2 regions of the Cryobacterium sp. M91 genome follow, and region 2 is predicted to be linked to the other one. Evidence: predicted binding sites of a transcription regulator. Region 2 holds the regulator's gene; the other holds the start of a gene.
What was found. Region 2 encodes HrcA, which represses chaperone genes, less so after heat shock. Its sites were predicted from a motif close to TTNGCACTCGNNNNNNNCGAGTGCNAA; they were not measured.

Region 1 (7,539 bases), on a different contig from region 2:
ACGCATCGGGATTACACCCGTGACCCCGCGCCCCCGGGCGGCCAGCTCAGCTGGGAATCGACCGTCACTGCGCCCACCGAGTTCGTGCCGTACACGTACACCGAGGCGGAGGTGCGGCGCATCACCGGCCGTCGCCGACTCTCGGTCGCCTCCGTCGTCTGCGGGTTCATCGGGCTCGCGCTCGGCGTACTCGGAGTGTTCGGCCTGCCGGTCGCGCTCGTTGCGATCGTCCTCGCCTTGATTGCGCGCACCACCGAGCATCGGGCGCGTGCCCTCTGGAGCAGCGGCCTGGCGAGCGGCATCGTCGGGATTCTGCTCGCGGCTGGCTGGTTCGTCTACATCAGCCAGACCGTGCTGCCCCTGCTGGAGGCCGACCGTTAGCGCACGCGCTCCACGAGCAGCGCGACCCGATGTCCGGCCACCCGGGTCAAGATCAGCGTCGCGACTTCCGGCCCCTTGAGCTTCAACCGGGTGCGCAGCGTCGCGGGATCAACGTCGACGCCGCGCTTCTTGATCTCGAGCGTTCCGATGCGGCGCTCGAGCAGCGCGAGCCGCAGCTTCTTCTCGTCGAACGACAGCGTTTCGAGCACCCGAAAGGCGGTTGCGAACGGCGTCGGCGTCAGCGTGTCGTTGGTCAGGTAGGCGATTCCCTCGCTCAGCATGCTGGCCTTCATCGAGCGGGCCAGATCGCCGATCAGTCGCGCCCGAATGACCGCGCCGTCGGGTTCGTAGACGTAGTGACCGAGTTCGCCGACCGGCTCGTCTTCGCTGTCGGCATCGTTGCTCAGCTCCTGCACGCCATCCCGGGTCAGCAGCAACGCCGATCGACGGATGCCCGGGCGGGCGAGAGCGCCGAACCACAGTCCCATCTCCACCAGCTGGCCATCCACCGACACCCACTGGGCCTCCGCGTCGACCGGAATCTGGTCGCGATCATGGCCGGGACCGAGCTTCATGCCGAGCGGCAGCGTCGTTGCCAGCAGGTAGGCGAAGTCGAGGGGGGGGGAGTAATCTTCGGAGCGGGTGAGTCGCTTGGTGTTGCTGTGTCCGCCCGTGCGCCGGGCTGGATCGAGCCAGACCGCGTCGAAATCGGTCAGATCAACCGTCTCGGCGTCGGCCTGCAACGCGGAGGCATTGGGGAACGGGGCCAGGTTGTAGCTCGCAACCGTGGCCGTGACCTCGTCGGCGTCGACGGCCACGACCGGTAGATCCATCGCGGCGAGGGCCATCGCGTCGCCGCCGATGCCGCAGCCGAGGTCGGCGACCCGCGGCGCGCGGCCGAGGGCGGCTCCAAGCCCGGCGAATCGCCCGGCGTGCAGTGCGGCAACCCGCAACCGAGTCGCCTGTTCCAGACCGGCCTCGGTGAACAGCATCCGCTCGGCAAATTCTCCGAACTTGGCCACGGCTTTCGCCCGCAGTCGCGACTGGCTCAACACGGCCGACACGAGCCCGGGGGCGTGCCCGGCCTTGCGCAGCTCGCTCACGAGCTTCAGCACATCACCGTTTGCCTCGTAGGGCGGCAGGGAATCCAGCAGCCGTAAACTCGCGGGGGAGAGCAGCTCAACGAGCTCGGTTCGATCCATTCTGTAACGGTACCAAACGGCCCGATCTGGCACTCACGTTGCGCGAGTGCCAGCATCCCCCCTAAACTTCACTTGGCACTCTCGCTGTGAGTCTGCTAACCCAAGTCTTAGAAAGAGGTCAACCGTGTCGGTCTCCATCAAGCCGCTCGAGGATCGCATCGTCATCAAGCAGGTCGACGCAGAGCAGACCACCGCATCAGGTCTGGTCATTCCTGACACCGCGAAGGAAAAGCCCCAGGAGGGCGAAGTTGTTGCAGTCGGCCCCGGCCGCATTGACGACAACGGCAACCGCGTTCCCCTCGACATCGCCGTCGGCGACAAGGTCATCTACTCCAAGTACGGCGGAACCGAGGTCAAGTTCGGCGGCGATGACCTTCTGGTCCTCTCCGCTCGCGACGTCCTCGCTGTGGTCGTGCGCTAAGTAGGTTTCATCACTACCTAGCCTTCAGACTGAAATTGGTCTTTAGACTGAAACTCCCGGATGGCCTGGCCATTCGGGAGTTTTTGTTTGCGCAGTTAGTGTCTCGGTAGGGAGAATATTTATGACGGATGCCGCCGCACCGGCCGATTCGGCCGCTCGCGCCACCCACCGCACCGGCCTCGTCTTCGGCGGCCTGGCCTATGGCCTCTGGGGCGTGCTGCCGCTCTACTTTCTGCTACTCATCCCCTCCGGCGCCTTCGAAATCGTGGCCTGGCGGGTGCTGTTCTCCCTCGTTTTCTGCGCCCTGATCATTACCGTGACCCGCACCTGGACCGTGCTCGGGCGTGCGTTCAAGCAGCCGCGTCTGGTTTGGACCATGGGCCTGGCCGGTGCGTTCATCTTCGTCAACTGGCAGACCTACGTGATCGCCGCGACCACCGGGCACGTCGTCGAAGCAGCCCTCGGCTACTTCATCAACCCGATCGTCACGGTGCTTCTGGGCGTCTTCGTGCTGCGCGAACGGTTGCGCCGCCTGCAGTGGGTGGCCATCGGCATCAGTTTTATCGCCGTGATCGTGCTGGCGGTCGGCTACGGCTCGCTGCCGTGGATCTCGCTCATCCTCGCGTTCTCCTTCGGCTTCTACGGGCTGATCAAGAAGCGCGTCGGCCCGAACGTCGACGCCGTCACCGGCCTCACCCTCGAAACGGCCTGGCTGGCCCCGGTCGCCATCATTCAGCTTCTGGTCGTTTCCGGCATGTCCGGCCTCACCTTCGGCACCGTCTCCGGCTGGCACACGGCTGGTCTGCTCGCGGCCGGGGTCATTACCGCTGTTCCCCTGCTGCTCTTCGCCGCCGCCGCCCGGCGCCTGCCGCTGACGGTACTCGGACTCATTCAGTTCGTCGCGCCGGTCATTCAATTTCTCGTCGGCGTAGTCCTTCTGAAAGAGGCGATGCCGCTCGAACGCTGGGCCGGATTCGCCCTGGTCTGGGTGGCCTTGATCATACTGATGGTCGATATGGTCGCCTCCGGCCGCGGACCCCGTCGCAGCTCGCTTGAGCCTGCCTAATACCGTCCGACTTGGCTCCGAACCCCCGTCCGGCCCAGCCGATACGCTGAACCGACACGTCACCTCAGCTCGTACCAAAGGATTTTAGATGCCCCGTCGCACGCTCACCGTCGTCGTTCTGCTCGGCGCCCTGGCCCTCACCGGCTGCACCAGCACGACCCCGGCCGCGCCGAGCACGACCCCGGCCGCGGTCGTCACGGCCGCTCCGAGCGGTGACGGAACCTTGAGCATCGGCACCCTCTTTCCCACCACCGGGGACAATGCTGCGAGCGGCGCAGCGCAGGTGGCAGGCACCGAGCTCGCCCTGCGCGACATCCTGGCCGAGCAGGCGACGCCGACGCAGCCGATCCAACTCGTGCATCGCAACTCGGCCGGTGACCTCGCCGCCGCCTACGCCGACCTCGCCGCTCGCGGCGTTGACCTGGTCTTGTGGGACGCGACGACCGCGCTGCCAGCGGATGCGCACAGCTCCGTTGGCAGCGCCGCTCTGGTATCACTGGGTGACTTCGCCAACGGTGGCACACCGCTCGCCGCAGACGAGACATTCACCGCGCATCTGAAGACCGCCGACCCGGGACTAAACGCCACCGCTGGCGGCGCGGAGGCCTACGACGGCCTGATCACGGCTGCCCTGGCCGCCGTGATCACCGGGGACGACGGCGGCGCATCGCTCGATGCCGGCTGGCCGCAGGTGATTTCGGGAACGGCCGTCTGCCTCTCCTGGGGCGAGTGCGTGTATGCGCTGGGGCAGGAGCAAACCATTGATTATCAGGGTGTGACCGGTCGCCGTTCGTAACGATTTGATCGCTTTACCCGGTTGTAACACGCACAGGTAGGTTTCTGTGCCGTTGATTGCCTAATCTGTCACCACGGCAGTCAATCGGCTGACCAGACTTACCTCTCGTTATCTATCAAGGAGCAACATGAGCGTATTCGCGAAGGCCTCCGCCTCCCGCTCCGTTCGTACCCTCGTTACCGGTGTCGCGCTCGTCGGCGTGAGCGCACTTCTGCTCACCGGCTGCAGCAACGACGCTGTTACGGCACCCAGTGATTCTGCGGCGCCGTCTGCGGATGCCGCAGACTTCAATACGGTTGAGGCCGGTGACCGCGACCTGACGCTGAAGATCGGCACCGCCCTTCCGCAGAGTGGTGGACTGGCGTTCCTCGGCCCGCCCGAAGAAGCCGGTGTACAGCTGGCTGTCAACGACATCAACGCGGCCGGCCTCGGCATTACCGTCGAAGCCATCTTCCGCGACTCGGGTGACACCACGACCGACACCGCCACCGTTTCGGTGACCGACCTGCTGTCGCAGGACGTCTCGGCGATCGTCGGTGCGGCCTCTTCTGGTGTCTCCAAAACCATAATCGACCAGATCACCGGCGCCGGCGTAGTGCAGTTCTCCCCGGCCAACACCTCGGACGCCTTCACGACCTACGACGACAACGGTCTGTACTGGCGTACGGCTCCGTCTGACGTTCTGCAGGGCGAAGTGCTCGGCACCCAGATCGCTGACGATGGCAACGCCACCCTCGGCCTGATCGTGCTGAACGATGCCTATGGAACCGGCCTCGCCAAGTACACCAGCGACGCGTTCACCGCTGCCGGCGGCGAGGTCGTTGCGGAGGTACTCTTCAACGAGGGCGATTCCAACTTCGCCTCGCAGATCGCCGAAGTGACCGCGGCAGATCCCGACGCGATCGCGCTTGTCACGTTCGACCAGGCCAAGGTCATCGTCCCGGCGCTCGTCGGTTCCGGTTTCCCCGGCGACAAGCTGTACTTCGTCGACGGAAACGTCGCCGACTATAGCGCCGACTTCGCAGCCGGCCTCATCGAGGGCTCCAAGGGCACGTTGCCCGGCCTCGACACCGCCTCGCTCGGTGACTTCACCACCCGCCTCCTCGAAGTAGACCCGACGCTGACCGACTACAGCTACGCTGCCGAGTCCTACGACGCCGTGATCCTGATCGCCCTGGCCGCCTATGCGGGCAACGACGTGTCGGGTGAACCTATCGCGAGCTACCTGCGTCAGGTCTCCGGCGGAACCGGTGATGGCACCAAGGTCACCGACTTCGCCGAGGCTGCTGCAGCCTTGAAAGCTGGCGATCAGGTCGATTACGACGGCTTCTCCGGCCCGATCACGTTCGACGAGAACGGCGACCCGACCGGCGCTAGCATCGGCATCTACGAGTTCGATGCTGGCAACAAGTACACCCGCATCAACTAGCTCCACCGTTTAGCTGAATGATTGAAGGGCCCCGGCTTCGGTCGGGGCCCTTCTGCGTACCGCGTTGATTCACGCGAGCGGATGCGGCGACCCGGCCGTCAGCATCCGCTCAGCAAGCCCACACACAGAAGCGGCGCCCGAGAGAGTCTCGGACGCCGCCACGGGCTGGTACGGGTTATTTCGGGAGCTAATCCTGCCCGAGGGTGCCCAGGTAGAGGCCGATCACCTTGGGGTCGTTCAAAAGCTCACGTCCGGTGCCGGTGTACGCGTCCCGGCCCTGGTCAAGCACATAGCCGCGGTCGCAGATCTGCAGGCAGCGGCGGGCGTTCTGCTCGACCATGATCGTGGTCACTCCGGCCTTGTTGATCTCCTTCACCCGCAGAAAGGCTTCATCCTGGCGCACCGGGGACAGCCCGGCACTCGGCTCGTCGAGGAGCAGCACGTGCGGGCCCATCATGAGCGCGCGGCTCATGGCGACCATCTGTCGTTCGCCGCCGGAGAGCGAACCGGCGCGCTGGGACATCCGCTTGCCGAGCTCTGGAAAGATCTCGGTGACGAACTCCAAGCGTTCCACGAGCCCCTTGGGCTTGAGAAAGATGCCCATTTCGAGGTTCTCTCGAATGGTCAGGGTGGGAAAGACGTTGTTGTTCTGCGGTACGAAACCCACACCCTGTGCGACCAGCTTGTTGGCCTTGAGGTTGGTGATGTTGTTGCCGCGGAGCAGAATTTCGCCCTCGCGTACCTTGACCAGCCCGAAGATCGACTTGAGCAGCGTGGACTTGCCGGCGCCATTCGGGCCGATGATGCCGATCAGTTCGCCTTCGTAGGCGGTGAGCGAGCAGGAATTGAGAATGTTCACGCCGGTCACATACCCCGCGGTCACGTTCTTGACCGCGACGACCGCTTCCCGAGTCTCGGCCGGTGCTGGCGGGGCCAGCGGATTAGCGTTCGTCATCGAGCAACTCCTTTATGGCTGAGACGTTTTCGGCTTCGGCGGCCTGGTCTTCGCCGATGTCTTCGTCGTGGTGCTGCCCGAGATAGGCGTCGATCACGGCCGGGTTTCTCATGACCTCGTGCGGGTCGCCCTCGGCGACCACCTGGCCCTCGGCCATCACGATGACCCAGTCGGCGATGTGCCGCACCATGTGCATGTCGTGCTCCACGAACAGAACGGTCATGCCCTGGGACTTGAGGTTCAAAATATGGTCGAGCAGCGACTGGGTCAGTGCCGGGTTTACGCCGGCCATTGGCTCGTCGAGCATTACCAGGGTCGGGTCGCTCATCAGCGCTCTGGCCATTTCGAGCAGCTTGCGCTGCCCGCCGGAGAGGCTCGCCGCGTAGTCGTCCTTCTTGGTATCGAGCTTGAACCGGGTGAGCAGATCGAGTGCTTTGGCCCGGTTCTCCTCCTCCTGGTTGCGCCAAAGAAACGGCATCAGCGCGCGGAACATATTCTCGCCGGTCTGGCCCTTGGCGCCGAGCAGCATATTGTCCATGACGGTCAACAGCCCCAGGGCCTTGGTGAGCTGGAACGTGCGAATCTGGCCCATGCGGGCGACCCGGTAGGCGGGAACGCCGGCCAGGGAGCGGCCGTCGAAGGTCCATTTGCCGGCGTCGGGCTTGTCGAAACCGGTCAGCAGGTTGAACAGGGTGGTCTTGCCGGCACCATTGGGGCCGATCAGCGCGGTGATGGCGCCGCGCGGAACTTCGACGTGGTTGACATTCACCGCGGTCAGGCCGCCGAAGGTGCGGCGCACGCCGTCGACGACGAGAATCGGGTCGACCTTGCGGCAGCCCGGTTCGGCCTCGCCGATGTGCAGGCCGGTCGTTTTGATCGGCTTCTGGGTGGGAACGGGCGGCTCGAGCGGAGCGGCCGAAACAGCGTTATCGGACAAAAGCCAACTCCTTCTTATTGCCGAAGATGCCTTGCGGTCTAAAGATCACGATTAACATAATCGCGAGTCCCACCAGGATGAAGCGCAGCTGGCCGCCCTGAATGGCCGTCATGAACGGCAGCCAGCCGGCCTCGACGGCCCGGGAGATGAAGCCGGAGAAGAACGACAGCAGCACCCAGAAGATCATCGAACCGATGATCGGGCCGAGCACCGTCGCAGCCCCGCCGAGCAGCAGGATGGCGTAGATGAAGAAGGTCAGCGTGGTCTGATAGTTCGACGGCACGACCGCTCGGGGCAGGGCGAAGATCATGCCGGCGATGGTGCCGAGTACTCCACCGAAAATGAGCGACTG
Region 2 (7,539 bases):
TGGCGATCTTCGCGCCCTCCCACTTGGTGATGGAGCGGGCTGCGGACCACGGGATGACGCCGTCGACGCCGAGTTCGGTGGCGGCCTGAATGGCCAGTTCGTCCCGGTCACCCTTGGCGAGGGCCTGCACCAAGCGGATGCGCGGCGTCGCCGCCGCAGTCTCGCTCGCGTCATCGACGCGCAGGGTCAACTGCAAAGCGTCCGCCGTCAGCACGGCTCCCTCCAGCAGCAACCCGGCCCCATTACCGAGGCGGAGCCGGTCCCCGGGGCGCACCCGGCTCACCGTGACCGCGTGCCGCGCCTCGTCGCCGTCCACGGTGACCACCTGCCCCGGGCGGCACTGCGCCGCCCGGAGCGTTTCTTGCAGGTAGAAATGTGCCACGTCAGCCGAGGAACCGGTCGCGCAGCTTCGCGAACAAGCCCTGCTGGTACTGGCTCAGGGTCGGCGCCGGAGCCGCGTAGCGGGCTGCGAACTGTTCGATCAGGTCGCGTTCCTTGTGGTCGAGCTTGGTCGGGGTGAGCACGTGGATGCCGACCTTGAGGTCGCCGCGGCCACTGCCGCGCAGCTTAGTGATGCCTCGATCCTTGATCGTGAGTACCTCGGAGCTCTGCGATCCGGGGCGAATCTCTACCTCGATGTCGCCGTCGAGAGCCTTGACGGTCACGGTGGTGCCGAGAATCGCACTGGTCATCGGCACGTCGAGCGAGCACATTAGGTCGTCGCCGTCACGGCTGAACACGTCGTGATGGCGCACCTTCATCTCCAGGTACAGGTCCCCATTGGGACCGGCAGCCGGGCCGGCTTCGCCGCTGCCGGGCATCTGCAGGCGCAGGCCGGTGTCGACGCCGGCCGGAATATCGACCGGAACGGTGCGGCGGGCGCGAATGCGGCCCTGACCGGAGCAGGTCATGCACGGGGTGGCGATGATGGTGCCGTAACCGCGGCAGGAACCGCACGGGCTGGACGTCATCACGTTCCCGAGCAGGGAGCGCACGGCGCGCTGGATGCTGCCCGTGCCGTGGCAGATGTCGCAGGTGATCGGCGCGGTGCCGGGCGCGCAACAGGAGCCCTTGCAGGTCTCACAGACGATCGCCGTGTCGACCTCCAGGTCGCGGTGCGTGCCGAAGATGACCTCGTCGAGGTCGAGGTCGACTCGAATCAGAGCGTCCTGGCCGCGTTCGCGGCGCGAGCGCGGACCACGGCTGCTCCCGCCGCCGCCGAAGAAGGTCTCGAAGATGTCGCCGAAGTTGCCGAAGTTCTGCCCGTCGAAGCCGCCGTTCTGGCCGCCGCCCTGGTCATACTTCTGGCGCTGCTTGGCGTCGCTCAGCACGTCATAGGCGTGTGTGATGCTCTTGAACCGTTCGGATGCTTCGGCGCCGGGGTTCACGTCGGGGTGCAGCTCGCGGGCGAGGCGACGGTACGCCTTCTTGATTTGGTCGGTGGTTGCGTCGCGGTCAACGCCAAGCGCTTCGTAATGGTCAGCCAAAGGTGGCTCTCCTTGATTTTTTTATGATGGTTGTTCGAAATGGCACAGAGCCTAAATGGCACAGAGTCGAAATGGCACAGAGCCTAAATGGTACAGATTTCAGGTCTCGCCGAGCAGGCGGGAGAGGTACCGGGCGACGGCGCGTACGGCCGCCATATTGTTGGAATAGTCCATGCGGGTCGGCCCGAGCACGCCCAGCCGGGCCAGGTTGCCGCCTGCGGTATAGCCGCTGGTCAGCACGCTCGCTTCCGGTAGGCCGAAGGCCGCATTCTCCCGGCCGATACTCACCGAAACGCCGTGCTGGTCGGTCTCCATCTCGCCGAACAGCCGCAGCAGCACGACCTGTTCTTCGATGGCTTCGAGTACCGGATAGATGCTGCCGGAGAAGTCGTCTTCGGTGCGCACCAGGTTTGCGGCCCCGGCCATGACGAGCTTCTCCTGACGGTTGGCCCCGACCTGGTCGGCGACGGTGCGCGTGATCAGGTCGACGATCGGCTGCAGCGCCGGCGATCCCGGCCAGACGCTCACGGCGAGGGCAACGCTCGCCTCGGCCATGCCCAGTCCAACGACCGTGACGTTGAGTCGGGCGCGCAGTTCGCCGAGCGTCTGCTCGTCGAATGCTCGCGGCAGGTCGATGACTCGCTGCTCGACCCCGCCGGAATCGGTGATCAGCACCGACAGGATGCGCGTCTCGGTCAGCGGCACTAACTCGATGTGCCGAACCCTGGCGCGGGACAGCGAGGGGTATTGCACGAGCGCGACCTGGTGGGTGAGCTGCGAGAGCAAACGCACGCTGCGCACGAGCACCTCGTCGAGGTCGGCGGAGTGACCCAGGAAAGTTTCAATGGCCTGACGCTGGGCCGGGGTCAGCGGACGCAGGTCGGCCAGGTGGTCGACGAAGACCCGGTACCCCTTATCCGTCGGGATGCGCCCCGAGGAGGTGTGCGGCGCCGCGATGAGCTCTTCTTCTTCGAGCAGGGCCATGTCGTTGCGAATGGTCGCGGCGGAAACACCGAAGGAATGCCGGTCGACGATGGATTTGGAGCCGACGGGTTCGCGGGACGCGACGTAGTCCTGCACGATGACGCGCAGCACATCGAGCCCACGGTCGGAAACCATTTCGCCCGCCTTCCTCTTTTTCCGGTCCAGCTTCAATTAAGCGGATGCCCCGGGTCGGCGCGCGTCAAGCGCACCGGAACGCAGGTTTGCCGGCACGTCGTTGGCACTCGCATCCACTGACTGCCAATACTATCGCGACCGGCCGTGTTCCGGCTGAGCGCACCCATTGCCAGTATCGCGAACCGAGCGTTTAATTACCGCTATACGCTCCCCCCGGAGTTCAGTGAAAGGCACGATCATGAGCGATCCACAGGCACAACCTCCCGGTGATTCCAACTACCGTGACCCTAATGCTGGGCAGCCGCCGTATGGCCAGCAGCCCGGTACGGGCAGCCCATACGGCACCCCTACAGCCGCAGCCCCACTCTCGGAGGCCGACGACCGACAATGGGCCTCGTTTGCGCACCTCGGCGGCATCCTGAGCTTTCTTCCGTCGCTGATCATTTGGCTGGTCTTCAAGGACCGCGGCCGCCTCACCAATACCGAAGCGAAGGAGGCGCTCAACTTTCAGATCACCCTCGTGATCGGATACGTCGCGATAAATGTCGTCTCGTCCATCCTGGCGATCGTCACCTTCGGAATCGGCGGCCTGCTCATCGGCCTGACCTGGCTGCTCTGGGTGGCCGGAGTCATCTTTTCGATCATTGGGTTTCTGAAGGCCAAGGACGGCCAGAACTACCGGTATCCGGTCGCGATTCGCCTGATCAAGTAGCGCGCGGCCCGGTCCAATACGCATCTCGGACGGTTAGTCTGGAGGGGTCTGGCCTGGCTTGTCCGACCCCACACAGTGCTATTGCACGCAGTGGTTCTTCCCTGGATGTCGTCGGCAACCCATCGCCAGATCCACCGCGACCAAACCGACCACGCTCGAACAGGAGACCGCATGTCCGAGAACGATTCACGCACAAATCCGTATGAATCCACCCCGCCGCAAAACCCGTACGCGCAGAGCGTCCCGCCGGCGCCGATGAGTCCGGCCGACGAGAAGATGTGGGCGACCCTGATTCACGTCGGCGGTATCCTCTTCGCCTTTGTTCCCGCACTCATCGGCTATCTCGTGCTGCGCGATCGTGGGCCGTTCATTCGTGCCCACAGTGCGACGGCTTTGAACTTTCAGATCACCCTGATGATCGTTTATGTGGTGGGCACCGCGTTGACGGCAATCCTGATCGGCTACCTGATTGTGCCGGTGGCCTGGGTGCTCGGCATCATCTTCTCGATCCTCGCCGCACTCGCGGCCAACCGCGGCCAAGGGTATTCCTACCCGCTGACCATCAGATTTTTCAGCTAGCGCACGCTCTTAGTCGCTCAGCCGACGCACCACGGCGTCGGCCAGAAGCCGTCCGCGCAGGGTCAGTTCAATGGTCCCGGCGAGGGCAGCTTTGGCGTTGACGAGCTCATCGGCGATCAGGCCGGCCACCTCTCGGCGTCCGTCCGCGGACAGCGATGCGACCGGGATACCGGTGCGGATGCGGCTCTGCAACAGGATGCGCTCGAGTTCGCGGGTGGGCGCATCGAGCGTTTCGCGACCGGCGGCCGGGGACAGGCCGCCGAGCATCCGCTCTGAATAGGCTGCGGGATGTTTGACGTTCCACCAGCGCACCCCGCCGATGTGGCTGTGGGCGCCGGGGCCGATGCCCCACCAGTCCTGGCCGGTCCAGTAGGCGAGGTTGTGGCGGGAGCGGTGCGCGTCGCTCGTAGCCCAGTTGCTGACCTCGTACCAGTCATAGCCGGCGGCGGCAAGCAGTTCGTCGGCGAGTTCATAGAAGTCGGCCTGTTGGTCGTCGTCGGTCGGGGCGATCTCGCCGCGGCGAATCTGCCGCGCGAGTTTGGTGCCGTCTTCGACGATAAGCGAATAGGCGCTGAGGTGGTCTGGGTGCAGGCTGAGCGCCTGTTCGAGGCTGGTGCGCCAGTCGGCGAGCGACTCTCCCGGCGTGCCGTAGATGAGGTCGAGGCTCACGTCGAGGCCGGCAGCGCGGGCCCATTCCACCACGAGGGGCACCCGCTCCGGGTCGTGGGTGCGTTCCAGGGTCGCCAGCACGTGCGGCACGGCGGACTGCATGCCGAAGGAAACCCGGGTGAATCCGGCCTCCGCGAGGGCGCCGAGGTAGGCGGCATCGACCGAGTCGGGGTTCGCCTCGGTGGTTACTTCGGCGTCGTCGGTCAAGCCCCACTGGTCGCGCACGGCGCCGAGCATTTTCGCCAGGTCGGTGACCGGCAGCAGCGTGGGTGTGCCTCCCCCGAAGAACACCGTTGCCACCGGGCGTTCGGGCACGCCCGATGCAGTGAGGATGCGCCCAGCGGCCTCAACCTCGAGCACCGCTTGGCTGGCGTAGTCGCTCTGCTTGACGCCGCGCAGTTCGGTCGCGGTATAGGTGTTGAAATCGCAGTAGCCGCAGCGCACCCGGCAGAACGGCACGTGCAGGTAGACGCCGAAATCGCGTTCAGCGGCGTTGACGGCTGCCGAGGCCGGCAAAAGGCCGTCGTCGGGTGCCGGGTCGCCGATGGGGTGGGGTCCGGCCATGGGTGGTGCTCCAGTACGTTCTATTTGATCGCACCCGCGGGGTGCAAAGCCCGCAGATACAACTTGGTGAATTTGGCCTGCTGAAAGCGCAGCACCGGCCAGGCCAGTCGGTAATACCAGGTGCTCGGCCGCGAAAAGGAGCGGATCGTCAACCAAACCGAGTCGTCCTCGCGGTGCTCGACGATGAAGGATTCCTCACCACTCTCCGGGTGGCCGGCCAGGGTGCCGTAGGCGAACCCGATGCGCGCGGCCTCGTCGATCACGTAGACGACCCGCACCGGCGCGGTCAAGCCGATCGGTCCAACCCGCATCTTGAGTGTGGCCGTCATACCGTTCGCAATATACGGGGTGCCATCCTCAGCGAAGGTCGCTTCATTGACCGGATGCTGCTGCCCGACCGCCGGCGTGCCGTCGGGTTGAAAGGTCACCGGGGTGTACTGCACGCCGGTTCCGTTTTCGAGGTCGGTCACCTCCATGCCGCTGCCGCGCTGGATTCCCCACGTCATCAGCAACTTGGTCGCGGCTTCAAAGCGTTCCGGCGAACTGCCGAGCCTGACGCTCTGCTCCATCGGCCGGTAGCCCTTGGGCGGATAGCTCATCAGGTCGGGCGCTAGCGTACCGCCGATGGCAGCGTAGCTGACGGCGGCATCGGTGAAGGTGGCCCTGCGCATCCGCTTTACTTCTTGTCTTTGGTCTCGATGTCGCCGCTGAGCGCGGCGATGAAGGCTTCCTGGGGAACTTCGACCCGGCCGACCATCTTCATGCGTTTCTTGCCCTCTTTCTGCTTCTCCAGCAGCTTGCGCTTGCGCGAGATGTCACCGCCGTAGCATTTGGCCAGCACGTCTTTGCGCATCGCCGAGATGCTCTCGCGGGCGATGATGTGCGCGCCGATCGCGGCCTGGATGGGCACCTCGAACTGCTGGCGCGGAATCAGTTTGCGCAGGCGCCCGGTCATTAGCGCGCCGTAGGCGTAGGCCTTGTCGCGGTGAACGATGGCGGAAAACGCGTCGACCTGCTCGCCCTGCAGCAAAATGTCGACCTTGACCAGGTCGGCTTCCTGCTCGCCGGAGGGTTCGTAGTCGAGCGAGGCGTAGCCGGCGGTGCGGCCCTTGAGCATGTCGAAGAAGTCGAACACGATCTCACCGAGCGGCATCGAATAGCGAATCTCGACGCGGTCTTCGCCGAGGTATTCCATGCCGAGCAGGGTGCCACGGCGACTCTGGCAGAGCTCCATAATGACGCCGACGTAGTCTTTCGGGGCGAGAATCGCGGCTTTGACCATGGGTTCGAGCACCTTGGCGATTTTGCCGGTGGGGTATTCGCTCGGGTTGGTGACCGTGATGGTGCGCTTGTCGTCGGTGGTGACCTCGTAGGGCACGCTCGGCGCCGTGGTGATGAGGTCGATGTTGAATTCACGTTCGAGGCGTTCGGTGATGATCTCGAGGTGCAGCAGGCCGAGAAACCCGCAGCGAAATCCGAAACCGAGGGCGACGGATGTCTCCGGCTCGTAGCCGAGGCTGGCGTCAGACAGCTTGAGTTTGTCCAGTGCTTCGCGCAGCGCCGGATAATCGCTGCCGTCGATCGGGTACAGGCCGGAGAACACCATGGGCTGCGGTTCGTCGTAGCCGGGCAGGGCGTCGGTCGCCGGGCGCACTGCGGTCGTGATGGTGTCGCCGACCTTGGACTGGCGCACGTCTTTCACACCGGTGATCAGGTAGCCGACCTCGCCGACCTTGAGGCCCTTGCTCTCCACCGGTTCGGGCGAGATGACGCCGATCTCGAGGATCTCGTGCGTCGCCTTGGTCGACATCATCTGAATTTTTTCGTGCGCCTTCAGATGGCCGTCGATCATGCGCACGTAGGTGACGACGCCGCGGTAGCTGTCGTAGACCGAGTCGAAAATCATGGCGCGAGCGGCGGCATCCGGGTTACCCTTCGGCGCCGGAATCATCGTCGTGGCGAGGTTCAGCAGCTCTTCAACACCGGCGCCGGTCTTGCCGGAGACACGCAGCACGTCTTCGGGGCGTCCGCCGATGAGACTCGCGAGTTCGCGGGCGTACTTCTCCGGGTCGGCGGCCGGCAGGTCGATCTTGTTGAGCACCGGAATGATCGTGAGGTCGTTTTCGAGGGCCAGGTAGAGGTTGGCGAGGGTCTGGGCTTCGATGCCCTGGGCAGCGTCGACCAGCAAGATGGCGCCCTCGCAGGCGGCGAGGCTGCGGGAGACCTCGTAGGTGAAGTCGACGTGGCCGGGGGTGTCGATCATGTTGAGGGCGTAGGTGACGCCGTCCATTTCCCACGGCATACGCACGGCCTGGCTCTTGATGGTGATGCCGCGTTCCCGCTCGATGTCCATGCGGTCCAGGTACTGGGCACGCATGGAACGCTCGTCGACGACGCCGGTGATCTGCA

Region 1: a site for HrcA is predicted at 1,610-1,636, ahead of groES (co-chaperone GroES). Genes of this name have one in related genera too.

Annotation. Positions count from the first base shown of each region.
Region 1 covers NZ_PJJT01000082.1:46,610-54,148, forward strand. The annotation lists gene CXY80_RS08390 (hypothetical protein) at 1-381, shown strand, start outside; gene CXY80_RS08395 (class I SAM-dependent methyltransferase) at 378-1,583, opposite strand; gene groES (co-chaperone GroES) at 1,708-2,004, shown strand; gene rarD (EamA family transporter RarD) at 2,126-3,070, shown strand; gene CXY80_RS08410 (hypothetical protein) at 3,159-3,866, shown strand; gene CXY80_RS08415 (ABC transporter substrate-binding protein) at 3,994-5,295, shown strand; gene CXY80_RS08420 (ABC transporter ATP-binding protein) at 5,483-6,250, opposite strand; gene CXY80_RS08425 (ABC transporter ATP-binding protein) at 6,237-7,127, opposite strand; gene CXY80_RS08430 (branched-chain amino acid ABC transporter permease) at 7,177-7,539, opposite strand, start outside.
Region 2 covers NZ_PJJT01000088.1:100,184-107,722, forward strand. The annotation lists gene CXY80_RS13785 (16S rRNA (uracil(1498)-N(3))-methyltransferase) at 1-382, opposite strand, end outside; gene dnaJ (molecular chaperone DnaJ) at 384-1,487, opposite strand; gene hrcA (heat-inducible transcriptional repressor HrcA) at 1,587-2,606, opposite strand; gene CXY80_RS13800 (DUF4870 domain-containing protein) at 2,845-3,318, shown strand; gene CXY80_RS13805 (DUF4870 domain-containing protein) at 3,490-3,897, shown strand; gene hemW (radical SAM family heme chaperone HemW) at 3,907-5,130, opposite strand; gene CXY80_RS13815 (DUF1990 family protein) at 5,151-5,801, opposite strand; gene lepA (translation elongation factor 4) at 5,807-7,539, opposite strand, start outside.